3 linked regions of the Methylobacillus flagellatus KT genome follow. The protein of the gene in region 2 interacts with the protein of the main gene of each other region in a pairwise test. Links are inferred from orthologs where the notes say so. Each region holds a gene or a part of one and is shown on either strand. Other genes may lie near its edges.

Region 1 (3,155 bases), 370 kb from region 2 along the record:
GGCAGAAAGCAAGATCAAGCAGCTCTTGGCAATGCGCTTGGCGACACAGCCATTGAACCTGCCGAATGCCGGATCAGTTTTCCGCAACCCGCCGGGTGACCATGCGGCGCGCCTGATCGAGGCCAGTGGCCTCAAGGGTTACCGTATCGGCGGAGCACAGGTGTCTGAGAAGCATGCCAATTTCATCGTCAACCAGGGCGATGCGACGGCAAGGGATATCGAACAATTAATCCTGCATGTGCAGGCAGTGGTGAAGCAACAGCAGGGTGTGGATCTGCAACCGGAAGTGAGAGTGATTGGAGAAGATGGGCATGCGTAGGGATTTCGGCAAGGTGGCCGTGCTGCTGGGAGGCAAGTCGGGTGAGCGCGAGGTGTCGCTGAAGAGCGGTGCTGCAGTGCTGGCTGCCTTGCGCCGCAACGGCGTCGATGCCCATGCCTTCGATCCGGCTGAACGCGCGCTGAGCGAACTGGCCGGATTCGACCGCGTGTTCATCGCACTGCATGGCCGTTATGGCGAGGACGGCACCATTCAGGGCGCATTGGAGCTCATGGGCATTCCCTATACCGGCAGTGGAGTGATGGCATCCAGCGTGGGGATGGACAAATGGCGAACCAAACTGCTCTGGCGTGCGGCTGGCGTGGTGACCCCGGATTTCGAACTGGTGACGGCAGATAGCAACTTTGACGCGATAGAACGCAAGCTTGGCCTGCCCTTGTTCGTAAAACCTGCCAATGAAGGTTCCAGCATTGGTATCAGCAAGGTGAAGGCCGCAGGCGGTCTCCAGGCAGCCTACGCGCTGGCGGCCAAGTCCGACCCACTGGTGATCGCTGAGCAGTTCGTCGGCGGTGGCGAGTATACGGTGGGCATACTCGGTGGGGCCGCCTTGCCGGTGATTCGCATCGTGCCTGCCAATGAGTTCTACGACTATGAGGCCAAGTACCTGCGCGACGACACACAATACCTTTGTCCATGTGGGTTGGATGCGTCGCTGGAGGAGCAGATCAAGGCTGAGGCTTTGCAGGCATTCCGCATCGTCGGCGGACGAGGTTGGGGGCGAGTGGATTTCCTCATGGATGAGGCCGGACGCCATTACTTCCTTGAAGTGAATACTTCACCCGGCATGACTGACCACAGCCTGGTGCCCATGGGGGCCAAGGCGGTCGGGCTTGGCTTTGACGAGCTGGTATTGAGCATATTGGAGCTTGCGCATGTGGGATAAGCCGCGGGTCCTCAACTGGATCGCGAACCTGCTCAATGCGCTGGCGGCAGTGATGTTCTTGTACGGGCTGGTGTATGTGGTGGTTCATCTGCCGATTTTCCCGCTAAGGGAAGTCCGGGTGAATGGCAAGCTGGAGCATGTCACACGCGAGCAGATCAAGCTGATTGCGGACCGGCATTTGCAGGGCAACTTCTTCACGGTCGACGTGGCGAAAGCGCGCGATGCTTTCCAGAAGCTGCCGTGGGCACGCAAGGTCAGCGTACGGAAACGCTGGCCCGACCGCCTGGAAGTCGTGATTGAGGAGCACCGGGAGCTGGCGCGCTGGGGCAATATCGCGCTGGTGAACAGTTACGGAGAGCTGTTCCATGCGGCCTCGGACAGCGACCTGCCCGTGTTTTACGGACCCGGAGACGGCGTGGCCGAGGTGGCAAAGCAATATGGTATCTACAGCCGGATACTGGCAGAGGGCACCGGCATGCATATTGTCCAGCTGGCGCTGACACCGCGGCGCGCCTGGCAGATCAGGACCAATACCGGCATGGTGGTCGAACTGGGGCGGGAGCAGATGGAAACACGATTGCAGAAATTTGCCAGCGTGTACAAACAGACATTAGGCGGGCTGAAAGTGGCGATCAGCTACGCCGATTTGCGCTATCCCAATGGCTTTGCCGTGCGCAAGCCCGAGGGGTTGACGCCAAAACGCAAGACAGGAGCAGCCTGAGAAACATGGAAAATTGGAGAAATAAATGAGCAGGGTCCGGGAAGATAAGAATCTGATCGTCGGGCTGGATATAGGCACCTCGAAGATCGTGGCGATCGTGGCCGAGTTGCAGGTAGACGGCAGCCTCAAGGTGATCGGCCTGGGCCAGAACACCTCGCGCGGCCTGAAGAAGGGCGTCGTGGTGAATATCGACTCCACGGTACAGGCCATACAGCGCGCGCTGGAGGAGGCCGAGCTCATGGCGGATTGCAAGATCAGCACCGTTTACACCGGCATTGCTGGCAGCCATATCAAGAGCCTCAACTCGCACGGCATGGTGAAGATCAAGGATGCCGAAGTAACGCAGATGGATGTGGACCGCGTGATCGAAACCGCACGTGCGATTGCCCTGCCGTCAGATCAGCAGATCCTGCATATCCTGACGCAAGAGTTCATTATTGATGGCCAGGAGGATGTGCGCGAACCCTTGGGCATGAGCGGCATGAAGCTTGAGGTCAAGGTGCATATCGTCACTGGCGCGGTTTCTGCCGCGCAAAACATCGTCAAGTGCATCAAGCGCTGCGGCCTGGAGGTCAGCGATCTCATTCTGCAGCCGCTGGCTTCCAGTCTCGCAGTATTGACTGAAGACGAAAAGGAGCTCGGCGTCTGCCTGGTGGATATAGGCGGCGGCACGACCGACATCGCCGTGTTCAAGCAGGGCGCGATCCGCCATACGGCCGTGGTGCCGATTGCTGGCGACCAGATCACCAACGATGTCGCAGTGGCATTCCGTACACCCACCCAATCGGCGGAAGAGATCAAGATCAAGCATGGCTGCGCCTTGCGCCAGCTGGCCGATGCCCGCGAAGTAGTGGAAGTGCCGGGTGTCGATGGCCGCGACCCGCGCCAGTTGTCAGTACAGACCCTGGCCGAGGTGATCGAGCCCCGCGTGGTCGAGCTGTACGAATTCGTGCTCGGCGAGCTGCGCCGTAGCGGCATGGAGGAAATGATCGCCTCCGGCATCGTGATTACTGGCGGCTCCTCTCTCATGAAGGGGATGGTGGAGCTGGGTGAAGAGATTTTCCACATGCCGGTTCGTCTTGGCATGCCGCGCAATGTGGGAGGTTTGTCCGAGGTGGTAGGCAATCCGCGTTATGCCACCGGGGTGGGACTGGTGCTGATGGGCCAGCAGCAAGTGGAACGTCAGCTTCAGGGACAGATGGAATCCAATTCCT
Region 2 (3,142 bases):
GGTGTAAGCCGGAACAAAAATCCAAATCTACATTGAGGAAATAAAGCATGAGTGCCATTGTTGATATTATTGCCCGCGAGATCATTGATTCCCGCGGTAACCCCACTGTCGAGGTTGATGTCCTGCTCGAGTCCGGCGTGATCGGCCGTGCGGCCGTGCCTTCCGGTGCCTCCACCGGCACCAAGGAAGCGGTCGAACTGCGCGACGGCGACGCTGCGCGCTACCTCGGCAAGGGCGTGTTGCAGGCAGTCGAGAACGTCAATACCGAAATCACTGAAGCCATCATCGGCCTCGACGTTGAAGAACAGAGCTTCATCGACCAGACCCTGATCGACCTCGACGGCACCGAGAACAAGAGCCGCCTGGGTGCGAATGCGATCCTCGCGGTTTCCATGGCCTGCGCCCGTGCCGCCGCTGAAGAGTCCGGCCTGCCGCTCTACCGCTACCTCGGTGGTTCCGGCTTCATGCAATTGCCTACACCGATGATGAATATCATCAACGGCGGCGCGCATGCTGAAAACAGTGTGGATATGCAGGAGTTCATGATCATCCCTGCTGGCCTGCCGACATTCCGCGAAGCCCTGCGCGCAGGCGCTGAAGTGTTCCACGCCCTGAAGAAAATCCTGCACAGCGAAGGCCTGGCGACTACCGTGGGTGATGAAGGCGGTTTTGCGCCGGACCTGCCATCCAACGAAGCCGCGATCCAGTACATCCTGCAGGCGATCACCGCAGCCGGCTATGAGCCGGGTCGCGACATCCTGCTGGGCCTGGATTGCGCCAGCTCCGAGTTCTACAAGGACGGCCTCTACCACCTGGAATCCGAAGGCCTGCAGCTGACTTCAGCACAGTTTGCCGACTACCTGGCGACCTGGGTCGACAAGTATCCCATTGTCAGCATTGAGGACGGTATGTCCGAGCATGACTGGGACGGCTGGAAGTTGCTGACCGACCGCATCGGCAAGAAAGTACAGCTGGTGGGTGATGATCTGTTCGTGACCAATGCCAAGATACTGCGTGAAGGCATCCAGAAGGGCGTGGGTAACTCCGTGCTCATCAAGGTCAACCAGATCGGTACCCTGACCGAGACCTTCACCACCATCGAGACTGCCAAGCGCGCCGGCTATACCGCCGTGATCTCGCACCGCTCCGGCGAGACCGAGGACACCACGATTGCGGATATCTCGGTTGCGACCAATGCCTTGCAGATCAAGACTGGCTCCTTGTCGCGTTCCGAGCGTATCGCCAAGTACAACCAACTGCTGCGTATCGAGGAAGAGCTTGGTGATGCCACCAGCTACGCAGGCAAAGAAGCGTTTTATAATCTGAAGTGAGACTGCTCACCCTCATCTTCGTCGCCCTGATCGCCTTGCTGCAGTATCCGCTGTGGCTGGGTAAGGGCAGCTGGCTGAGGGTGTGGGACCTGAACCAGAAAATCGTTGCGCAGAAGGCCGTCAATGCCGAATTGAAGCTGCGCAACGATACCCTGGATGCTGAAGTGCGTGACCTCAAGCAGGGCAATGCCGCTATCGAGGAGCGTGCGCGCAGCGAGCTGGGCATGATCAAGCAGGACGAAGTCTTCTACCAGGTAATAGACCAGATGCCTGGCCAACCGGCTTCACCACCTGCCGCGCTGACCGGTGCACAATGAACTGCAGTCCGGGCCGGCTCCCATGAGCAGACATAAGCTGATTTTCCTTATCATTGCCATCCTGGCAAGCGGTTTCATCGCCACCTCGGTAGTGAGCTACCAAGTATCGCGAATGTCCATCCACAATGCGATCGTCGACAGCACGCTGCCCCTCAGCTCCGACAACATCTATTCCGAAATCCAGAAGGACCTCATCCGGCCGATTTTCGTATCGTCCAAGATGGCATCCGACACCTTCCTGCGGGACTGGATGCTCGACGGCGAGCAAAATATCGACAAAATCAGCCGTTACTTGCAGGAGGTGCAGGACCAGTATGGTGCATTCATCAGTTTCCTGGTGTCGGGGCGCACGAGCAACTATTACTATGGCAAAGGCGTGCTGAAACAGGTGCGACCCAATGAGGAGCGCGATGCCTGGTACTACCGGGTACGCGATATGCAGGTCCCTTATGAGATCAATGTGGATCGGGATATGGCGCATGCCGACGCCTTGACCATCTTTATCAACTACCGTGTGCTGGATTACGACAACCAATACCTGGGTGCCGTTGGCGTCGGCCTGACCGTGGATTCGGTGCAGAAACTGATTAGCCACTATCAGGATCGCTTCAGGCGCGATGTCTATTTTGTCGATTCGTCCGGCCTGATCCGTCTATCGGGTAGCAAGCACCAGGTGGTGGGCCAGAACATCAACCAGCAGCCTGCGCTGGCCGGCATTTTCCAGCAAGTGCTCAATACAGCAAAGGACGATATTCACGGCGGCAGCTTCCAGTACGAAGATGCCGAGACAAAGCAGCTCATCAATATCCGCTATATCCCGGAACTGCAATGGTATCTATTCGTCGGGCAGGATGAACTGGAGGCAACCAGCGATATCCGTCAGGCGCTGCAGCTCAACTTGCTGCTGTGCCTGGTCGTGACCGCGATCGTCGTCGCGCTCACCCATGTTGCGCTGCGGCGCTATCAGGACAAGCTGGAAACCATGGCGACCACAGACACGCTGACCGGCTTGCCCAACCGCCGTGCATTCGATGTGGTAATCGACGTGTTCCTCAATGAAAACGAGCGAGCACGCAGCACACTGGCATTCATCTTGCTGGACGTGGATCATTTCAAGTCCATCAACGATAGGTTGGGGCATCTGGGCGGCGACTATGTATTGACCGTAGTGGCGCGCATCATCAAGGGCAACACTCGAGCCGCTGATTTCATCTGCCGCTGGGGTGGCGAGGAATTTCTCATCGCCATCAAGGATTGCGATGAGCACAACGCATTGCTGTTGGCAGAGAAAATCCGCAGCGCCATCGAGAACGAGCTGATTGCCTACCAAGGCAGCCAGGTTGCCATCACGGCCAGCCTAGGCGTGGGCGTGGGCGTGGCCCGTGCCGGGGAGAAGCTGGAGCCTGTGTTGGAGCGTGCCGACAAGGCCATGTATGCGGCCAAGGCAGCCGGGCGCAACCAGGTCCAGCTAGGCGACAGCGCTTAGCATGGTGG
Region 3 (3,154 bases), 390 kb from region 2 along the record:
ACACGATAGCCCAGCACCTGCGCCCGCGGGGCAGTCCCGCCAGGCTGGATCACCGTCTCCATCATGTCGCGCAAGTGGCGCGCGGTTTCAGGGGTATACACCTGATGCCCGACGGGAGGCTCCTTGAGCTTGAGCAGGGAGACCGGCAGCAATGCGCCGTCATTGGTGAATACGGTATAGGCACGCGCCAGCTGCAGCAAGGTCAGGCTGAGGCCATGACCATACGACATGGTGGCCTGCTCGATCGGACGCCAGGTCTTGTAATTGCGCAATTTACCTGAAGCCTCGCCGGGAAAGCCAATGCGCGTCGGAGCACCCAGGCCGATCTGGCTATAGATACTCCACATATATTGTGGCTCCAGGCTCAGCGCCATTTTTGCCGAGCCGATATTGGATGACTTCTGGATCACCTGCGCAACTGTGAGCATCCCTTGCTGATGGGCATCCCGAATCGTTGCCCTGCCAATGCGCATGACGCCTGCGGATGTATCGATCAGGGTATTAGGCTTGTACTGTCCGCTGTCGAGCGCCGCGGCTGCAGTAAACGGCTTTAGCGTCGAGCCGGGTTCGAAGGTATCGACAATTGCCCGGTTGCGCGACCGCCCTCCCGCGAGGTTCACAGGATTGTTCGGGTTATAGCTGGGAACATTGACCATGGCCAGCACCTCGCCAGTCTTGGCATCCAATACTACTGCAGAGCCTGCCTTGGCTTTGTGCTCTGTCACCGCCGCGGCCAGTTCCCTGTAGGCCAGGTACTGGATCTTGCGGTCGATGGAAAGTGTCAGGTCACGGCCATCCTGTGGCACCTTGACGGCCTCAAGATCTTCGACGATGCGGCCTTGCCGGTCCTTGATCACCCGGCGGCTCCCTGGCTTGCCGGACAACCACTGCTGGAAATGCAGCTCGAAGCCTTCTTGGCCATTGTCATCAATGCCCGTAAAGCCGACAATATGCGCAGTCACCTCTGCCGCAGGATAATACCTACGGTATTCTCGCTGCATGAAAACCCCAGGGATGCCGATACGCATCACTTGTGCCGCGACCTCTGGCGGCAAGCGACGCTTGAGGTAAACGAATTCACGCTGGGTATTATCGAACTTGGACTGGATCGCTTCCGGCTTGAGTTTGAGGATTCCAGCCAGCCTGGACAATTGTTCAGGTGTCATTTTCACATCGGGCGGACTGGCCCAGATGGACTCCACGGGCGTGCTGATGGCAAGGGGCTCACCATAGCGGTCGGTAATCTTCCCCCGATGCGCTGGCAAGCTCAGCGTACGACTATAGCGTGCTTCACCTTTCTGCTGGAGAAAGGACTTATGCACGCTCTGTAAATAAACACTGCGCACCAGCAGTATGGCAAATCCGCACAATACCAGTGCCAGCAGTAAACGGCGGCGCCAAACGGGCAGCCTGACCATGAGCCGCGGCCTGGATCCTACGCGCATGCGCATCGAACTCATCATGGCGCCACCACCTGTATACGACTTGGGTCGGGCACCTGCATATTCAAGCGGCGCTCGGCGATCTGCTCGATGCGGGAATGCATGGCCCAAGTGCTCTGTTCCAATTGCAGCTGGCCCCATTCGATCTCGTATTGCTTGGCCTCATCTTCTTGCTGCTGCAGCTCAATATAAAGCTTGCGCGCCTTGTGCTGGGACGTAATAACGCCTAGCGCAGCCGCTATCACCACCAAAAAAAGGATCAGGTTGAGCTTCACCATTACAGCACCGCGGTTCTCTCGGCGACTCGCAACACTGCGCTGCGCGAGCGTGGGTTGCGCCTGACCTCATCTTCACTCGGACGCACTGCGCGGCCAATTGCCACCAGGCGCGGCTGAGGAAGATCGCTGGCACGCACCGGGAAATGTGCAGGCAGGTTATCCCGATCCTGCTCGCCACGAATAAAGCGCTTCACGATCCGGTCTTCCAGCGAGTGAAAACTGATCACGGCCAAGCGCCCTTGTGGTGCCAGCAGCGACAGACACTGAGGAAGAGTCAGCGACAATTCCTCAAGCTCCTGATTGATGAAAATCCGTAAAGCCTGAAAGGTGCGCGTCGCCGGATCTTGGCCAGGCTCGACTTTTGGGACCGCGCCTGCCACGATCTTGGCAAGTTGTCCGGTAGTGGAGATGTCCATCCCTCCTGCGCGCTGCGCAACAATCGCCCTTGCAATCTGTTTAGCAAACCGTTCTTCACCATATTCCTTGATTACCCTCGTCAGTTCCTGCTCCGTTGCAGTCGCGATGAATTCCGCAGCCGTCTGCCCACGGCTTTGATCCATGCGCATATCGAGCGGGCCGTCAAACCTGAAGCTGAAGCCGCGCTCGCCCTCGTCGATCTGCGGAGATGAAATCCCCAGATCAAGCAACACACCATCTACTTGTTGAATATTCAGACTCGCCAGCACTTGTGCCATGGCAGCAAAATGACTATGGACAATCTTGAAGCGTGCATCCTGGATACCCTGTGCAGCCTGAATGGCTGCGAGATCACGATCCAGCGCCACCAAGCGACCTTGCGCCCCCAGCTTTTCCAGTATCTTGCGGCTGTGTCCGCCCCGGCCAAATGTGCCATCCACATACACGCCATCCGGCTTGATTGATAGCGCCTCTACTGCCTCTTCCAACAAAACCGTGACATGCTGAGAAACTTGGGCGGCGGGCACATGGCTAATGCCTGCACTCACAGCGAGAAGCCCTCCAGTTCGTCCGGCAGCTCCACACTCTCAGCGGACATGACCTGCTGCAGCTGGGCCCGCCAGGCCTCCATACTCCAAAGTTCGAAATGAGAGCCCTGCCCCACCAGCATCACCTGCTTTTCAAACCCGGCAAATTCCCTGAGCACAGGAGAAACCAGCAGCCGGCCAGCACCGTCCAGCTCGACATCTTCGGCGAACCCGACCAGCAAGCGCTGCAGGGCACTGGATTGACGGTCAAAACTGGAAAGCGCCATGATCTTGGACTGGATAGGCTCCCAGGCAGGCAAGGGATACAAGAGCAGGCAGCGATGAGGATGGGCAGTCAGGACCAGATTGCCTTCGCTCTGAGCGTGCAGGGCGTCACGATGCTTGGCTGGCACCGCCAGCCTGCCTTTGGCATCCATATTTAAAGACGTCGCACCGCGAAACATGAGGTCCCTTGACCGATGCCAGCGTG

What was found.
Region 1: the proteins of ftsB (region 2) and MFLA_RS11570 interact in binary tests that used the Escherichia coli proteins (3 or more experiments, as listed by UniProt). The link is inferred for Methylobacillus flagellatus KT from one-to-one orthologs.
Region 3: the proteins of ftsB (region 2) and ftsL interact in binary tests that used the Escherichia coli proteins (3 or more experiments, as listed by UniProt). The link is inferred for Methylobacillus flagellatus KT from one-to-one orthologs.

The regions. Positions count from the first base shown.
Region 1 is NC_007947.1:2,416,657-2,419,811, reverse strand. The notes cover bases 76-3,075. They hold MFLA_RS11570 (cell division protein FtsQ/DivIB), read left to right. Parts: upstream 76-1,209; coding sequence 1,210-1,941; downstream 1,942-3,075. Other genes in these bases: ftsA (cell division protein FtsA), read left to right, coding at 1,967-3,075; MFLA_RS11575 (D-alanine--D-alanine ligase), read left to right, coding at 312-1,220; murB (UDP-N-acetylmuramate dehydrogenase), read left to right, coding at 76-319. In the rest of the region: more of murB, read left to right, coding at 1-75; more of ftsA, read left to right, coding at 3,076-3,155. UniProt on the Escherichia coli protein: Essential cell division protein. May link together the upstream cell division proteins, which are predominantly cytoplasmic, with the downstream cell division proteins, which are predominantly periplasmic. May control correct divisome assembly.
Region 2 is NC_007947.1:2,044,083-2,047,224, reverse strand. The notes cover bases 1-2,987. They hold ftsB (cell division protein FtsB), read left to right. Parts: upstream 1-1,327; coding sequence 1,328-1,648; downstream 1,649-2,987. Other genes in these bases: MFLA_RS09745 (sensor domain-containing diguanylate cyclase), read left to right, coding at 1,671-2,987; eno (phosphopyruvate hydratase), read left to right, coding at 48-1,331; kdsA (3-deoxy-8-phosphooctulonate synthase), read left to right, coding at 1-7. Outside these bases: more of MFLA_RS09745, read left to right, coding at 2,988-3,134. UniProt on the Escherichia coli protein: Essential cell division protein. May link together the upstream cell division proteins, which are predominantly cytoplasmic, with the downstream cell division proteins, which are predominantly periplasmic.
Region 3 is NC_007947.1:2,429,832-2,432,985, forward strand. What follows is about bases 91-3,089. They hold ftsL (cell division protein FtsL), read right to left. Parts: upstream 1,721-3,089; coding sequence 1,460-1,720; downstream 91-1,459. Other genes in these bases: MFLA_RS11625 (peptidoglycan D,D-transpeptidase FtsI family protein), read right to left, coding at 91-1,463; rsmH (16S rRNA (cytosine(1402)-N(4))-methyltransferase RsmH), read right to left, coding at 1,720-2,685; mraZ (division/cell wall cluster transcriptional repressor MraZ), read right to left, coding at 2,682-3,089. In the rest of the region: more of MFLA_RS11625, read right to left, coding at 1-90; more of mraZ, read right to left, coding at 3,090-3,128. UniProt on the Escherichia coli protein: Essential cell division protein. May link together the upstream cell division proteins, which are predominantly cytoplasmic, with the downstream cell division proteins, which are predominantly periplasmic.